Regions from separate parts of the Mesorhizobium sp. B2-3-13 genome, predicted to be linked through region 1. Evidence: riboswitches for the same ligand, from Rfam matches in the RefSeq annotation. Region 1 holds a riboswitch; each other region holds the start of a gene.
The links. Region 1 has a riboswitch for cobalamin ahead of FJ941_RS01390 (DUF1636 family protein). Riboswitches for the same ligand answer to the same signal wherever they lie in the genome.
Positions count from the first base shown of each region.

Region 2: another riboswitch for cobalamin. It lies ahead of FJ941_RS15450 (aromatic ring-hydroxylating dioxygenase subunit alpha); the one in region 1 lies ahead of FJ941_RS01390 (DUF1636 family protein).
Region 3: another riboswitch for cobalamin. It lies ahead of bluB (5,6-dimethylbenzimidazole synthase); the one in region 1 lies ahead of FJ941_RS01390 (DUF1636 family protein).

Region 1 covers NZ_VFVQ01000001.1:296,565-301,882, forward strand. Annotated here, with positions in the region: gene cobN (cobaltochelatase subunit CobN) at 1-550, opposite strand, end outside; gene cobW (cobalamin biosynthesis protein CobW) at 569-1,606, opposite strand; gene FJ941_RS01390 (DUF1636 family protein) at 1,603-2,037, opposite strand; cobalamin riboswitch at 2,075-2,282, opposite strand; gene FJ941_RS01395 (winged helix-turn-helix domain-containing protein) at 2,312-3,511, opposite strand; gene FJ941_RS01400 (NADH-quinone oxidoreductase subunit A) at 3,847-4,212, shown strand; gene FJ941_RS01405 (NADH-quinone oxidoreductase subunit B) at 4,203-4,784, shown strand; gene FJ941_RS01410 (NADH-quinone oxidoreductase subunit C) at 4,789-5,318, shown strand, end outside.
Region 2 covers NZ_VFVQ01000011.1:151,576-156,893, reverse strand. Annotated here, with positions in the region: gene FJ941_RS15455 (hybrid-cluster NAD(P)-dependent oxidoreductase) at 1-483, opposite strand, end outside; gene FJ941_RS15450 (aromatic ring-hydroxylating dioxygenase subunit alpha) at 548-1,795, opposite strand; cobalamin riboswitch at 1,910-2,112, opposite strand; gene FJ941_RS15445 (DUF680 domain-containing protein) at 2,607-2,813, shown strand; gene FJ941_RS15440 (DUF680 domain-containing protein) at 2,885-3,088, shown strand; gene FJ941_RS15435 (DUF680 domain-containing protein) at 3,155-3,394, shown strand; gene ugpC (sn-glycerol-3-phosphate ABC transporter ATP-binding protein UgpC) at 3,473-4,585, opposite strand; gene FJ941_RS15425 (alpha-glucosidase) at 4,615-5,318, opposite strand, start outside.
Region 3 covers NZ_VFVQ01000015.1:50,272-55,589, reverse strand. Annotated here, with positions in the region: gene FJ941_RS18680 (TetR/AcrR family transcriptional regulator) at 1-557, shown strand, start outside; gene FJ941_RS18675 (hypothetical protein) at 645-1,628, shown strand; partial or broken gene bluB (5,6-dimethylbenzimidazole synthase) at 1,793-2,302, opposite strand; cobalamin riboswitch at 2,474-2,656, opposite strand; gene FJ941_RS18665 (histone deacetylase family protein) at 2,836-3,762, shown strand; gene FJ941_RS18660 (exodeoxyribonuclease VII small subunit) at 3,766-4,017, shown strand; gene FJ941_RS18655 (DUF2277 domain-containing protein) at 4,110-4,376, shown strand; gene FJ941_RS18650 (pirin family protein) at 4,417-5,318, shown strand, end outside.

The DNA of each region.
Region 1 (5,318 bases):
ATCCAGATTGATAGTAACCAGCTTTCGGCACGCTGACCGGACTGGCGACGGGCATATCTTGTCCAGCCAGGCCTGCCAGCCTGTGCACCAGGGCGCTCATATTGGCCGGGCCGCCCTCGCGGAAATAGCCGAGCAGGCCGTCGAGTTCGGCGCGCGGCAGCGTCGAGGCTTCGATCAGCCTGAGATCCTCGTCATGGCTTTCACCCGGAAGCAGCGCCAGTCTTATGTCGCGCTCGCGGGCGATTGCCGCGAGCTGGTCGCAGCCATAGCGCCACCAGTCGTAGCCGCCGAGGATGCGCACCATGATGACCTTGGCATGGCGGGCGACGCTGTCGATCCAGAGATCGACGGACATGGGATGGCGCAGGTCGCGCAGTGCGGCGAGCCGCATCGACGGCAGGCGATCGGCGTCGGCCTTCCATGCCGCCGCCAGTCCGGCGAGATCGCTGTCGGTGAAGGACAAGGCCACGATATCCGCCGGCGCCTGCCGGAGATCGACAGGCTCGGCGAGGTCGTCGAGCGAGGCGGAGGTCGTGGTGAGGATGTGCATCGCGGCCCGTGCCTGAAATCAGCCGGCGAGGATACGTTCGATCGCCGGACGGTTCAGCCCCTTGAGGCCGATGACGACGAGGCGCGAGCGGCGGTCGTCCCCGGCGGTCCAGGCCCGGTCGTAGTAATGATTGACGCGCGGGCCGACGGCCTGCAGCAGGAGCCGCATCGGCTTGCCACCGACCTCGACGAAGCCTTTCACCCGCAGCACGTTTTCCTGTTCGGCGGCGGCGGCGACGCGTTTTGCCAGTTCGTCGGGATTGGCGATCGAGGGGATGTCGACGATGAACGTGTCGAAGTCGTCATGCTCGTGGTCGAACGCGCCGTCATGATGGGATTTTCGGTTCTCGATGTCGTCCTCGACGGCGAGACCGAGCCCGAGCAGTACGGAGGGATCGACCTTGCCATAAGACGTCGGCACGATCTTCACTGCGCGGGCGGAGTGTTCGCCAATGATGGCATGGGCGCGGGCTGAGCCCTCGGCGTCCATCAGGTCGCTCTTCGACAGGATGATCAGGTCGGCGCAGGCGATCTGATCCTCGAACACCTCCTCGACAGGATCATCATGGTCGAGGCTTTCATCCCCGGCGCGCTGCGCCTGCAGGGCGTCCATGTCGTTGGCGACGCGGCCTTCGGCAAGTGCGGGACCGTCGACCACGGCGATGACGCCGTCGACGGTCACCCGGCTCTTCACTGTCGGCCACTGGAAAGCCTGGACCAGCGGCTTGGGCAAAGCGAGGCCCGAGGTTTCGATCAGGATATGGTCGACCTTCGGCGTCAGCGACAGGATCTGGTCGAGCGCCGGCACGAAATCGTCGGCGACGGTGCAGCAGATGCAGCCATTGGCCAACTCGACGATGTTTTCCTCTGGGCAGGTGTCGATGCCACAGCCTTTCAGGATTTCGCCGTCGATGCCGATGTCACCGAATTCGTTGACAATGATCGCGATGCGCTTGCCGCCGGCGTTTTCCAGGAGATGGCGGACCAGGGTCGTCTTGCCGGCGCCGAGGAAGCCGGTGACGACGGTGCAGGGAACGCGGGAAACGGATGCGGTCATATCAAGTCTTTCAGCATGTCGAGGGGAGGGATGCGGGCCACGAGGCCGCGCTTGAGGCTATCGGGCCGGCCCCGCCAGGGAATGAGGCCGTCGCTGGAGGTGGCGAAGAGTTTCGCGCCAGTGACGAGATCGGCGCCGCTGGTCGTGGTCAGATCGCCGAATACATAGCTCCAGCAGCCGTCACGCAGGATCGCGGCGCTCAGTCGACGTTTGCAATTGCCGAGGCATTCGACGGTGCGGATGCGGATATTGTCGCCCGAGGCGGCTTGGCGCGTATCTTCGGCCAAAAGTTCGCCGGCCCGGGGACGGGCGTCGGAGCCGCTCTCGTCGCGACAGGAGGCGCAGACGATGACAGTGATGCCGGCCAGGGAATCATCCTCGCCGGACGAAATGTCCATTGTTTCAGCCGAAAAACTGCTGTCGCGATCCAAATCAGGCTCCTTGCCCGGAAAACCCGCCGGGCGATCGGATACTTGCATTCCAGACGGCAGGTCTCCTGGCTCGCGGGTCATCGCCTTGGGTAGCCGCCTTCCCGGGACAATCCCAGTGGCTTTCGGCCTTGGCTCTTCGCTCACAGTTGCGGGGACAGCCGCGGATTTGGGATTTTCAATCCCGCACCGCATTCCCTCTTGGCTCCTCCCTTTGCCGAGAGGAGACCGTCTGGATCCGATTTAGGCTCTTGCGGGCAGCGGTGTCAACGCGAGCTTACGACACCGCGATGTCGGACAGCGCCGGGCCCAGGTCGCCGGCAGGCGTCACTTCGATGCGTTCGAGGCCAAGCCAGCCCTGCATCTGCTTCAATTCCTCGAAGAGCTGAGCGGCGGTATCGGGCGGTGCGCCGGGCTCGGCGTAAGCAGCATGGGCACGCAGGACACTTGCCGGCCGGTCTGCCTTGAGGTCGACGCGCGCCACGATCCTGTCGCCGAGCAGGAAGGGCAGGACATAATAGCCGTATTGGCGCTTGTCGGCCGGCGTGTATATCTCGATCCGGTAGTGAAAACTGAACAGCCGCTCTGAGCGCGAGCGCTCGAAGACAACGGGGTCGAACGGCGCCAGCAGGGCGCGGGCCTCGATCTTGCGTGGCAATCGCGCGTCCCTATAGAGGTAAGCCGGCTTGTCCCAGCCCTCGACGCGGACCGGCAGCAACTCGCCGAGTTCGACCAATTCCTCCAGCCGGCCTTTCATGTCGGCGGGGGAGAGTCGAAAATAGTCGCGCAGGTCGCCCGATGTCGCGATGCCGTGGGCGCGGGCGGAGATGCGCAGCAATTCACGATGTGCATCCTCGGCGCCCGGTACTGGCAGGTCGAGAATCGCCTGCGGCAGCACGCGCTCTGGCAGGTCGTAGAAGCGCTCGAAGCCGCGCCGGTGCGCCGTGGTGATGCGCCCGGCCCAGAACAGCCATTCGAAGGCATGCTTGGCGTGGCTCCAGCCCCACCAGCCGCCGGAGCCTTTCTGGCCCTCCAGCGCGGAAGCGGCGACCGGGCCGCGCTGGACGACCTCGCGGTAGATCTCTTCTATGTAGGCGGCGTGCTCGCGGCCCCATTTGGCCAGCCCCAGATACATTTCATCGCCTTGCTCGGCGCGCTGCATGCGCCAGCGCATCAGCGGGTAGGTCTCGACCGGCAGGAACGAGGCCTCATGCGCCCAGTATTCGAAGACCGTGCGCTTGCGGGTCACGGCGGCGTTGTCGAGCAAAGCGAGGGGATAGGGGCCAAGACGCGAATAGAGCGGCATGTAGTGGGCGCGAACCACCGCACTGACGGAATCGATCTGCAGCAGGCCGGTGCGGGACAGAACGCGGGCGAAGTGGCGGCGGTCGGGCGTACCGGCGGGGCGGGGATCGAGAAACCCTTGAGCGGCGAGCGCGATGCGCCGGGCGGCGGCAAGCGAGATCTTTTCCTTCATGCGGATGCGTCCCTGATGGACCTGTCTGGCGTCGTTGCGAGGCGTGATTCCAGCCAATGCTAGCAGGGTTTTGGCGGCAACCCTGTCAGGAGAGAAAAGTGGAGTAAATGGCGAAGGAAATCAAACAGGAGCGTATGGGACCAGTTTCTCCCGGATTGCCGTCCAGCTCGGTGTTTTGAACAAGGTTTGACTTGCTTCACTGGAAGTGCTGCGCTAACCCTCGCCGCGTTGCAGCATAGGCTCCTTAAAACGGTTCAGCGGTTAAACTGTCACGCTTCCGCATTAAGGTCCGGTGCTGTAATCAACGTGGATTGGCGCCAACGGAAAGCCGCTGCATGAACGCACTCCTCAGTTCGTACCTGCCCATCGTCCTGTTTATCGGCGTGGCGCTGGTGGTCGGTCTGGCGCTGCTGGCTGCGCCCTTCCTGGTAGCCTACCGCAACCCGGATCCCGAGAAGCTGTCCGCCTATGAATGCGGATTCAACTCGTTCGACGACGCCCGCATGAAATTCGACATCCGCTTCTACCTGGTGTCGATCCTGTTCATCATCTTCGACCTGGAAGTAGCCTTCCTCTTCCCCTGGGCGGTGTCCTTCTCGAAGATTGGCATGCTCGGTTTCTGGTCAATGATGGTGTTTTTGGCAGTGCTGACCATCGGCTTTGCCTATGAATGGAAAAAAGGAGCGCTGGAATGGGATTGAACGACAGTTCAGGCACCCTCGTCGCGCCGAAGCCCAAGGGTATCATTGATCCCAACACCGGCAAGCCGGTGGGGGAGGACGATCCCTTCTTCCTCGAAATCAACAACGAGCTTGCCGACAAGGGTTTTCTGGTCACCTCGACCGAGGCGCTGATCACCTGGGCGCGCAGCGGTTCGCTGATGTTCATGACCTTCGGTCTGGCGTGCTGCGCGGTCGAAATGATCCACACCTCGATGCCGCGCTACGATTCGGAGCGCTTCGGTGTCGCGCCGCGCGCGTCTCCGCGCCAGTCCGACATCATGATCGTGGCTGGCACGCTGACCAACAAGATGGCGCCGGCGTTGCGCAAGGTCTACGACCAGATGCCGGAGCCGCGCTACGTCATCTCGATGGGCTCCTGCGCCAATGGCGGCGGCTACTACCACTATTCCTATTCGGTGGTGCGCGGCTGCGACCGGGTCGTGCCGGTCGACATCTATGTGCCCGGCTGCCCGCCGAGCGCCGAAGCCCTGCTCTACGGCATTCTTCTGCTGCAGAAGAAAATCCGCCGCACCGGCACGATCGAACGGTAAATCCATGGCCGCATCCCTTACCGAACTGTCGACCTATCTCGGCGAAAAGCTGATCGGCCGCGTCAATGACGCGGTGCTCGCCTATGGCGAGCTCTCCATCAATGTCGAGCCGCGCGACCTGGTCGAAGTGATGACCTTCCTGCGCGACGATGCGCGCTGCCAATTCATCTCGATCATCGATGTCTGCGGCGCCGACTATCCGTCGCGGGCCAAGCGCTTCGACGTCGTCTACCATCTGCTGTCGCCGAAACAGAATGTCCGCATCCGGGTCAAGGTGCAGGCCGACGAAGAGACGATGGTGCCGTCGATCACCGGCGTTTATCCAGGCGCCGACTGGTTCGAGCGCGAGACCTACGATCTCTATGGCGTGCTGTTCTCGGGCCACCCGGACCTGCGCCGCCTGCTGACCGATTACGGGTTCGAAGGCCATCCGCTGCGCAAGGATTTCCCGCTGACCGGTTTCGTCGAAGTGCGCTACGACGACGAGGCCAAGCGCGTGATCTATGAGCCTGTGGAACTGAAGCAGGAATTCCG
Region 2 (5,318 bases), on a different contig from region 1:
GCAGTTGACGAAGCCGACATCGGTCCATGGTGCGCAGTCGTTCAGCCAGCGCAGCATCGACATCATCGGCGTCACGCCGGAACCGGCCGAGATGAACAGATATTTCGCCGCCGGATGGCTGTGCAGTGAAAAGTCGCCGCCCGGTCCATAGGCCTTGACGTGCGAGCCGGGCGCCAGGTGATCGAACATCCAGCGTGTGCCGATGCTGCCCACCTGCGCCTTCACCGTCACCGCGATCGAGAATGGCCGCGACGGTGACGATGACAGCGTATAGGTGCGCATCAGCGGCCCGTCCGGTGTCGGCAATTCCAGCGTCACGAACTGGCCCGGCTTGTAGCGGAACCAGGTCTGGTTGTCGGAGCGGAAGGTGAAGGTCTTCACGTCGGGCGCCTCGTCGGTGACGCCGGTCACTTCCAGCACCTGCAGCCTGTCGTTCCAGGGCGCCATCTGGTCGAGATGGCGATAGAGGCCGAGGTCCGTCATCGCATTCATCCTCTTGTCCCTTTTGTTCTGCGCATGCCCAAAACCGCCGTCTTTAGCGATATGCCTAGGCAACGCTGCGCAGGGCCGGCCGGCCGCCTTCGGCAAGCCGTGGCCCGATGAAGGACGCGTACCACTCGACGAACTGGGTCACGCCGCCCTCATGGAGCTCCGAATAGGGGCCTGGCTCGTAGGCCGGCGACAGGATGCCGAAGGCGTTTTCCTCGACGATGCGGCGATCCTGGTCGTTGGTCTCGGTCCAGACATGGGTGAGTTCTGCGAGATCGTAATCGACGCCCTCGACCGCATCCTTATGCACCAGCCATTTGGTCGTCACCGCCGTTTCCGTGGCGCTGATCGGCAGCACCCGGAAGGTGACGGCGTGGTCGCCCAGGATGTGGTTCCAGGTCGTCGGATAGTGGTAAAGCAGCAACGAACCGATGCGGTTGGTTGAAACGCTGTCGGAAAGGTTCCTCTCGACCGCGCGCTTTCCCGTCATCGTATAGCTGACGGCATCGCGCAGCAGCGGTGCGCGGGTCGCGCGATACTGGCCGGCCGGATCGATGCGGAACTTGCTCGGCAGGCCGGCCGCTTCGCATTTCGCCCAGTGCGCCAGCATCTCCGGATCGCTGTCGGCGCCTTGCACGCCGGTTACCGTCGGTGCTTCCGGGAAGGTCTTGCAGAGTTCGGGATGATTGCCGGCGCAATGATAGCATTCGCGGTTGTTTTCCCAGACCAGCTTCCAGTTGCCCTTCTCGATGATGGTGCTCTCGAAGGCGACTTTTGCCTCACGCAGCCGGTGCGGCAAAAGGTAGGGCTCGATCATCGCCCGCATCGGCGCGAAGTCGGCTGGCTCCTTGGCCAGGCAGATGAAGACATAGCCGGCGACGCTTTCGCAGGCGACCGGCTTCAGCCCGAACTGGCTCTTGTCGAACCCATCGGCCATCTGGCGGGCGAACAGCAGCCGGCCGTCGAGCTCGTAGGTCCATTGATGATAGGGACAGACCAGCTTGGCGGCCGTGCCCTTGTCGGAATTGCAGACGCGGCTGCCGCGATGGCGGCAGGAATTGTGGAAGGCGTTGATCTTGCCCTGCTGATCGCGCACCAGCACGACCGGATAATCCCCGATCTGCACGGTGATGAAGCTGCCCGGCTTGGGCAATTCGCAATCATGGCCGATGAACAGCCAGTCGCGATACCAGATCAACGCCATGTCCAGCTTGAAGTAGTCCGGGTCGGTGTAAAAGGGCTGTTCCAGCGAAAAGCCTTGTCTGCGGCTGTTCAAGAGCCTCAGCATGTCGTTGCGCGCGTCCATGTCCTGTCCTCAGTTTCAAGGACTGAACTGGTGGTGATTGAGGAAGGACTGGGCGCAGATCGGCGAAAAGCCGGACAAACACCATCCGCCTCTTGACCGCCCACCGCGATCAGTCGAGTTCTAGCGATCTCGGGCTGGTTTCCGGGCTCTGGAGTTGTCCTTGCGGACCATCGCGACACCTTCCCAGGCTTTAGCCCAGTGGTCTCCCGTTGCGACTTGAACTCCACCACCGTTGCGGGGGCAGCGCCGGAATCTGACCGGCTTCCCAATTCTCCGCTCCGTCGTCACGCAGCGGCACCTGAGATGCCTGATCTAATCACGACAGGCTTTGCGACATCGGCACGAAAGCGACATCGCATCCATGCGGCGCGACACGCATGCTGGATCGTCATGACAGGCTTGTAGCCGTTGGAATCGCCTTCTGTCGCCAAGCCGCGCCGGCACCGTCTTCGACCCCTTTGCCGGCAGCAAATAGGTTAACAGTTTCAAAAAGTGACTATTAGAGCAGTCTAAAATCGAACCGAACGGTTCGTTTCTGTTGACGGTGCGTGCAAGACGCTGTGAACGCCGAGCCTCCGACACAGTTGGTGATCAGGATGCTGTTTTAAGGTAACTAGCTGATATCACAAGAGAAAATAAGAGATGCGGAAGGCGCTGGTACAATTTCAAGTAGTGGAGTCATGGTCCACGCTGAACAACTTCGTGATTGGAAACGGCAAGGGTGCTCTCCCACATCGGGGCTGTCCGAACGACGCGATTTAATCCCAAGACACGCCGCTAGATGGACGGAAAAATACTGGAGTGCCAAAAAATGAAAAAGATCATTCTCACTGCCGCCGCCCTTCTGGCTGTTTCCGGCAGCGCCTTCGCTGGTAGCGACAACTACGGTTCGAACGGCGCCAACCAGCCTGCTGCCGCGGTGGACAGCTCGTACACCGCTTCCACCTCCACCAAGACGTCGGAGCCGGGTGCTCAAACGCCTGCTCAGGGCAGCGATCGCAACCTCTTCGGCCGCTAACGGCCTGTCCCCACGGACGGCGGGCTTGCCCGCCGATCCGGTAGAATTCAAGAAATTCAGGAGTGTCTAAAATGAGCAAGATCCTTATTGCCGCCGCCGCCGTTCTGGCCATTTCCGGCAGCGCTTTTGCCAGCGACAACTATGGCTCCAACGGCGCCAACCAGCCTGCCGCCGCGGTGGACAACTCGTACACCGCGTCGGTCGATAAGTCGGCTCCTGCCAGCCAGGAGCCCGTCCAGCACGGCGCCGATCGCAACCTGTTCGGCAACAACTAACATCTCTTCAAGCAAGGACAGCGCGCTCAGCCCGCCCCTTGAATTCGAAAAAATCGGAGTACCAAAATGAAAAAGATTGTTCTTACCGCCGCCGCTCTTCTGATTGCCGCTGGCAGCGCCTATGCCGGCAACGACAACGTTGGCGGCACCGACATCAACAAGCTGGCGACCGTCAACGTCGACACCTCGCATACGGGCTCGATCCGCAAGAGCGAATCGCCCGTCTACAAGCTGCTCAATTCGTCGGGCGACGTACAGAAGTCCGCCCCTCAGGGCGCAGACCGCAACCTCTTCGGCAACAACTAACCCGCCGTGGTAATATACAAAGAGAGCGGCGGGCTTGCCCGCCGCTCTCTTTTTGCGTTGTCGAGACAGCTTGTGGTCTCAGGCGGCTTTTGCTTCCGCTTCCTGCAGGGCGAACGACCGTCCATCCGCATCGAAGATATGAAGATCTCCGGCATTGGCGGTCAGCCGCAGCGTCGAGCCGCGCTTGACCTCGACATTGCCCGGCAACTTGGTCACCAGCGGCAGGTCGGCACGGCCGATGTCGATATAGACCAGCTGAACCTCACCGAGCTGCTCGAGATAATCGACCGTCCCCTCGAACAGATAATCGCTACCACTGGCGATCGCGAGATCTTCCGGCCGCACGCCGAAGCTGACCGCCGCTCCCTTTGCCGAAGCAGGCGTCGCGATCGGTACCGTCGCCTTGCGGCCGCCGACATGACTGACGATGGTCGGATTGCCCGTCTTGTCGACCGTCGCCGGCAGGATATTCATGGCCGGTGAGCCGATGAACTGGGCGACGAAGAGGTTGCCGGGGTTCTTGTAGAGCTCCATCGGCGTGCCGACCTGCTCGATGTGGCCATCCTTCAGCACGACGATGCGGTCGGCCAGCGTCATCGCCTCGACCTGGTCGTGCGTGACATAGATCATAGTCGTGTTGGGCATCGATTCCTTGAGCTTGGCGATCTCGATGCGCGTGGCGACGCGCAGCGCCGCGTCAAGGTTCGACAGCGGTTCGTCGAACAGGAACACTTTCGGATTGCGCACGATGGCTCGGCCGATGGCGACACGCTGGCGCTGGCCGCCCGACATCGCCTTGGGCAGGCGATCGAGATATTTGGTCAACTGCAGGATCTCGGCCGCCTGTCGTACCCGCTTGTCAATCTCGGCCTTGCTTTCCCCACCGATCTTCATCGAGAAGGCCATGTTATCGTAGACGGTCATGTGCGGATAGAGCGCGTAGGACTGGAACACCATGGCGATGCCGCGCTTCGACGGCGGCACGTCGTTGACCACCTGACCGTCGATCCTGAGTTCACCCGAGGTGATTTCCTCAAGCCCGGCGATCGAGCGCAGCAAGGTGGACTTGCCGCAGCCCGACGGGCCGACGAAGACGATGAATTCGCCCGATTTGATGTCGAGGTCGATGCCGTGGAGAATGTTGAGATTGCCGTAGGACTTCTTCACTTGTCTCAAATTGACATCGGCCATTGATTTCCTCCAGTGATTCCTCGGATGTTTCAGCCTATGCGTCCGAACCAGGCGTCGTAACCGCCGAGTTCGACCGAACCGGTGCTCGCCTGCCCGGAAAACCCGTGTCCCACCAAAGGTTGCAGGGTTCGGTTGCCGAGGTCAACCTTCGTCGGCCTGGCGCCCAGATTGAAAACGCAGACGACCTCCTCATTGCCCGCCCGGCGGGTGAAGGCGACGGTGTCGCCCTCGCTTTCGATGAAGGTGATGTCGCCCTTTGCCAGCGCCGGATGGGCGCGGCGGAAGGCGAGAAAGCGCCGGTAATGCTCAAGCAGGGAGGTCTCATCGCCTTGCTGCACGTTGACCGCCTGTGACAGATGCTTGGCCGGCACCGGCAGCCAGGGTTTTGCCGGGGAGAAGCCGCCATTCCTGGCGCCGCCATCCCACACCATGGGCGTGCGGCAGCCGTCGCGGCCCTTGAATTCCGGCCAGAAGCGGATGCCGTAGGGGTCCTGCAGGTCCTCGAAGCGCAGGTCGGCCTCGCCGAGCCCGAGTTCTTCGCCCTGGTAGATGCAGACCGAGCCGCGCAGCGACATCAGCAATGCCGAGATGACCTTGAGATAGGCGGACGGGTCGGCTTCGTCGGCGGCCCAGCGCGAGGCCGGGCGCATCACGTCATGGTTGGAAAACGCCCAGCACGACCAGCCGTCGCTGGCGACCCTGCCAAAGGTTTCCAGCACCGAGCGCACTTTGG
Region 3 (5,318 bases), on a different contig from region 1:
CCGCGGCGCGCCAAGCCTTTGGCACCATCGGTTATGCCGAAGCGTCGATGGACGATTTCACCGCATCGGCCGGACTGACGCGCGGCGCCCTCTATCATCACTTCGGCGATAAGAAGGGACTGCTGCAGGCGGTTATCGCGCAAATCGATGCGGAAATGGCCGCGCGGGTGAATGAGGTCGCGTCGAGGGCGCCGACCCGCTGGCAGCATTTCGTCGACGAATGCACGACCTACATCGAAATGGCGCTGGAGCCGGAAATCCAGCGCATCATGTTCCGGGACGGTCCGGCCGTGCTGGGCGATCCGGCACAGTGGTCGAATGCCAATGCCTGCGTCGGTTCAATGACCGATCATCTGACCGCGCTGCAAGAGGAGGGGGTGGTCGTGCCGGGCCTCGATCCCGAGACCGCGGCGCGGCTGATCAACGGGGCGAGCAGCCAGGCCGCACAGCGGATCGCCAACTCGAACGATCCCGAAGCGACGTCGAGGAAGGTGGTGGCAGCGTTCAAGCAATTGCTCGAAGGCCTGCTCGAAAAGCCGGAAGCGCGGCCAAACTGAGCCACCGTGGCGCTCCCGCCACCGCCTGCAATTGACAATAGACGGTTTGGGCGCATCCTCCACAGCCACCTCTGGGGGATTCGGGGCATGTGGGATTTCGATATCGGCAGGTCGGTGTCCATCATGATGCGGACCTGGCCTTTCATCGTCTTTCGCATGATCGTCTATTTCGGCATCACGCTGGCCTATATCATGGCCACCGGCACGGGCGCCTCCGTCGGCTATGGCGTCGGCCATATCTCCACCGATCCCGATGGGCCGCTGTCCTTTGCCATGTGGGGCGGGATTGTTGGCTTCGGCCTCGTCTCGATCGCCGTCTACTGGATCCGCGAATACATCCTCTACGTCGTCAAGGCAGGCCATATCGCTGTCATGGTGCATCTGATCGACGGCCATGACGTACCCGACGGCCAGAACCAGATCGCCTACGCGAAAGAGGTTGTGACCGAGCGTTTTGCCGAAGCGAACATCCTTTTCGTCGTCGACCAGCTGGTCAAGGGCGCCATCCGCGCCATCACCGGCCTGTTGGGCGGCATTGCGGCTTTCCTGCCCATTCCGGGCCTGAGCGGCCTGGTCTCGTTCCTCAACACGGTGATCCGCCTGTCGCTGACCTATGTCGACGAGATCATTCTCGGCTACAACATCCGCATCAATTCGTCCTCACCCTTCGAGACCGCACGGCAAGGCGTCGTGCTCTACGCCCAGAACGGCAAGATCATGGTCAAGAACGCAGTCTGGCTGGCGTTGATCATGTGGGGGGTCTCCTTCGTCATCTTCCTGCTGATGCTGGCTCCGGCGGCCGCCATTCTTTACGTCATGCCCGGACAGCTCGCCGGCTGGGCCTTCGTTCTGGCCATTGTCTTTGCCTGGGCCTTCAAGGCGGCGTTCATCGAACCTTTCGCCATCGCGTGCCTGATGCAGGTCTATTTCAAGACCATCGAGGGCCAGGTGCCCGATGCCGCCTGGGACGCACGGCTGGCCGATGCCTCGTCGAAGTTCCGGGAACTCAAGCGCAAGGCACTCTCCACCTTCGACGGTTCGCGCTGGGGCACGGCCGGCGCGACGCGCTGATCGGCGGGGTTTGCCGGCGCAGCGGCGACGGTGTTGAGGCGGGCCACCGTAGATTTGAGCGAGGCTTCACCCTGGCCGCAAAAAGTCTCGCTCATGATCAGTTCGGGCAGCGGCAGCCGTCGGCCCCAGCCGTGCGTTTCGAGGTCCGGTTTCGGCGCAAACTCCGAGACACGGCCGACGCAGAGATAGGCGATCGGCGTCACGTGGTCGGGGATAGACAGCAGACTTTTCAGCGCTTGCGCCTCGATGATGCTGACCCAGCCGACGCCAACGCCCTCGGCGCGTGCCGCCAGCCAGAAATTCTGTACCGCGCAGACCGTACTGTAGAGATCCATTTCCGGATTGTGCCAACGTCCCAGCGGCGAGCCTTTCGAGCGCTCGTGGTCGCAGGTGATACAGATGTTGAGCGCGCTTTCGCAAATGCCTTCGAGCTTGAGCTTGCGGTAGAGCGCCCGCCGGTCCGCCTCGATTGCCGGCAGTTCCTGTTCGCGCGCGGCAAGGAACAGGTCGCGCACCTTCGACCGTCGCGCGACATCGCGAATGACGATGAAATTCCAAGGCTGCATGAAGCCGACCGATGGCGCGTGATGGGCGGCAAGCAGCAGCCGCGCCAGCACCTCGTCGTCGATCGCTTCCGATGTAAAATGGCTGCGGACGTCGCGTCGCGTGAACATGGCGCGGTAAACCGCGTCGCGCGCGATCTGATCAAATCCATTGGCCGTTGGAGCGGTCATAGCTTCCGGCATCGCTTGTCCCCTTGCGATTGCAGCAGTTCAAATTCCCAGAGCGTACTTTGTGCGTCCAGGAGGGCGCACGTCGTTCTGATGCCATCCGCCTGACCATGCGGATGACGATGCCTGCCAGGCCGGTCTTCTGGCTCGGGATCAACCCGCGTCCGGTGCCTTCCCGTCATCGACAGTGGCACTTACCGGCGCGGTCCCCCTCACAGCGTTGGGCACGCCACGGTATCAAACCGTGTTCCCGATTCTCCCGCCAGAGCATTTGCAGCCAAGTGGAATCACTTGGCGTCGCAGAATGCGGCTAAAACAAACAGACCGGCGGGCACCAGGCAGTGGCGGCGACCTTACGCCGAAGCGCCGGCGACGCCAATGCCCGCAGCGACATGAATGGACGCAGCCGTGATTTTCCCCAGCGATCAAGCCGCAACGCATGGCCATCACGGCGCCGGGGCACTAGATAGGGGGACATGGCCACTCGTCTCTACACGCACCCGATCTTCCTCGAACACATCACCCCGCCAGGTCACCCCGAGCGGCCCGACCGCTTGCGCGCCATCGAGCGCGTGCTCGACGACGAAGCTTTTGCCGCGCTTGACCGCGCCGAGGCACCGCAAGGCGACGAGGCGACCATCCTCTATGCGCATCCCGCCGATTTCGTCGCGCGCGTGCGCGCCGCCATTCCCGCTGAAGGCCTCGCCCGCATCGACGCCGACACCACCGCCAGCCCGAAGAGCTGGCAGGCGGTGATCACCGCGATCGGCGCCGCCAATGCCGCCGTCGACGACGTCTTTGCGGGCCGCGCCGACAATGTCTTCGTCGCCGCCCGGCCGCCTGGCCATCATGCTGAAAAGAACACGGCCATGGGCTTCTGCTTCTTCAACACTGCGGCTATCGCTGCCCGCTATGCGCAGAAGAAGCATGGCGCGGAGCGTGTCGCCGTCGTCGATTGGGACGTGCACCACGGCAACGGCACGCAGGATATTTTCTGGGACGATCCCTCGGTGCTCTATTGCTCGACGCACCAGATGCCGCTCTATCCCGGCACCGGCGCGAAGAACGAGACCGGCGCCGGCAACATCGTCAACGCGCCGCTGGCGCCGCAGACCGGCAGCGAGGTGTTTCGCGATGCTTTCCTGTCGCGCGTGCTGCCGGCACTCGATAATTTCGCCCCCGACCTGATCATCATTTCGGCCGGCTTCGACGCGCACCATCGCGACCCGCTGGCGGAGATCAATCTTACCGAGGACGATTTCGACTGGGCGACCGGCCAACTGATGCAGCGCGCCGCACGCCATAGCGGCAACCGGCTCGTCAGCGTGCTCGAGGGCGGCTACGATCTGCAGGGATTGGCATTTTCGGTCGGCGCCCATGTCGGGCGACTGATGAAAGGATGAATGATGACTGGTGAGATCAACGAAGACGTCAAGGCGATGAGCTTCGAGCAGGCACTCGACGCGCTGGAGAAGATCGTCGATGATCTGGAGCGTGGCGACGTGCCGCTCGACCAGTCGATCCGGATCTACGAACGCGGCGAGGCGCTGAAGGTGCATTGCGACCGGTTACTGAAGGCCGCCGAGGACAAGGTCGAGAAGATCAGGCTGTCGCGCGACGGCAAGCCGGTTGGAACCGAGCCGCTCGACGCGGACTGAGGTCCGGAGCAGGCTTACCGATTTTTGAACACGATCATGATTGAGGATACAACTCGTCCCGATTGAAACGGACAAGAGGAGATACGGAAGCGATGTGCAGAAACATCAAGACCCTGTTCAATTTTGATCCGCCGGCAACCAATGACGAAGTCCGCGGCGCGGCACTCCAGTTTGTCCGCAAGCTCAGTGGAACGACGCGACCGTCGAAACAGAACCAGCATGCGTTCGATCATGCGGTCGAAGCCATCGCGGCATCCGCACGCGAATTGCTTGATTCCCTCGAAACCCACCAGCAGCCGCGCAATCGCGAAGAGGTGGCAGCCAAACTGAGAGCAAAGGCGGCGATCCGGTTCGCCTGACATGTCCAAAGCGGCCACCGAGCGCTGACCAGGAGAGTTCATGAGCTTCTTCCCGGGGAAAGACCCTGAGGCCGGCGATGCCTTCGCCAGCGACCAGATCGAACTGATGGTCATCCCCAACGCCAAGGATATTGGCGGCTTCGAGGTGCGCCGCGCCTTGCCGACCGCCAAGAGAAGGCTGGTAGGGCCGTTCATTTTCTTCGATCGCATGGGCCCCGCGATCATGCGCACCGGCCAGGCGCTCGATGTCCGTCCCCACCCGCATATCGGCCTGTCGACCGTGACCTATCTGTTCGATGGCAAGATCAGGCATCGCGATTCGCTCGGCACCGAAATGGTGATCGAGCCCGGCGACGTGAACCTGATGACTGCGGGCCGCGGCATCGTCCACTCCGAGCGCACGCCGCAGGAATTGCGCGGCGCGCCGATGTCGATCTCCGGCCTGCAGACCTGGCTGGCTCTGCCGGACGGCAAGGAAGAGGTTGCACCGGTGTTCGAGAACACAGCGGCGCTGCGGCTTCCAGAGATCGATGCCGAAGGCGTCAGCGGCCGCGTCGTCATCGGTGACTTCCAAGGATTGCGGTCCCCGGTGCGGGCAGATTCCGACACGCTCTACGCCGATTTGCGGCTGGGGCCCGGTGCCAGCGTCAAAATCCCGGCCGATGCGGAAGAGCGCGCCATCTACACGCTGGAGGGCGAAGTCTCGATTTCGGGCGACGTCTTTCCGGCCGAACGGCTGCTGGTGTTCCGGCCCGGCGACGAGATCGTCATATCGTCGCAAACCGGTGCGCATTTCATGCTGTTCGGCGGCGCCTCGCTCGGTTCGAAGCGCTACATCTGGTGGAATTTCGTCTCTTCGTCGAAGGAGCGCATCGAGCAGGCCAAGCAGGAATGGAAGACCGGCCGCTTCGATATCGTTCCTGGCGATGAGAAAGAGTTCAT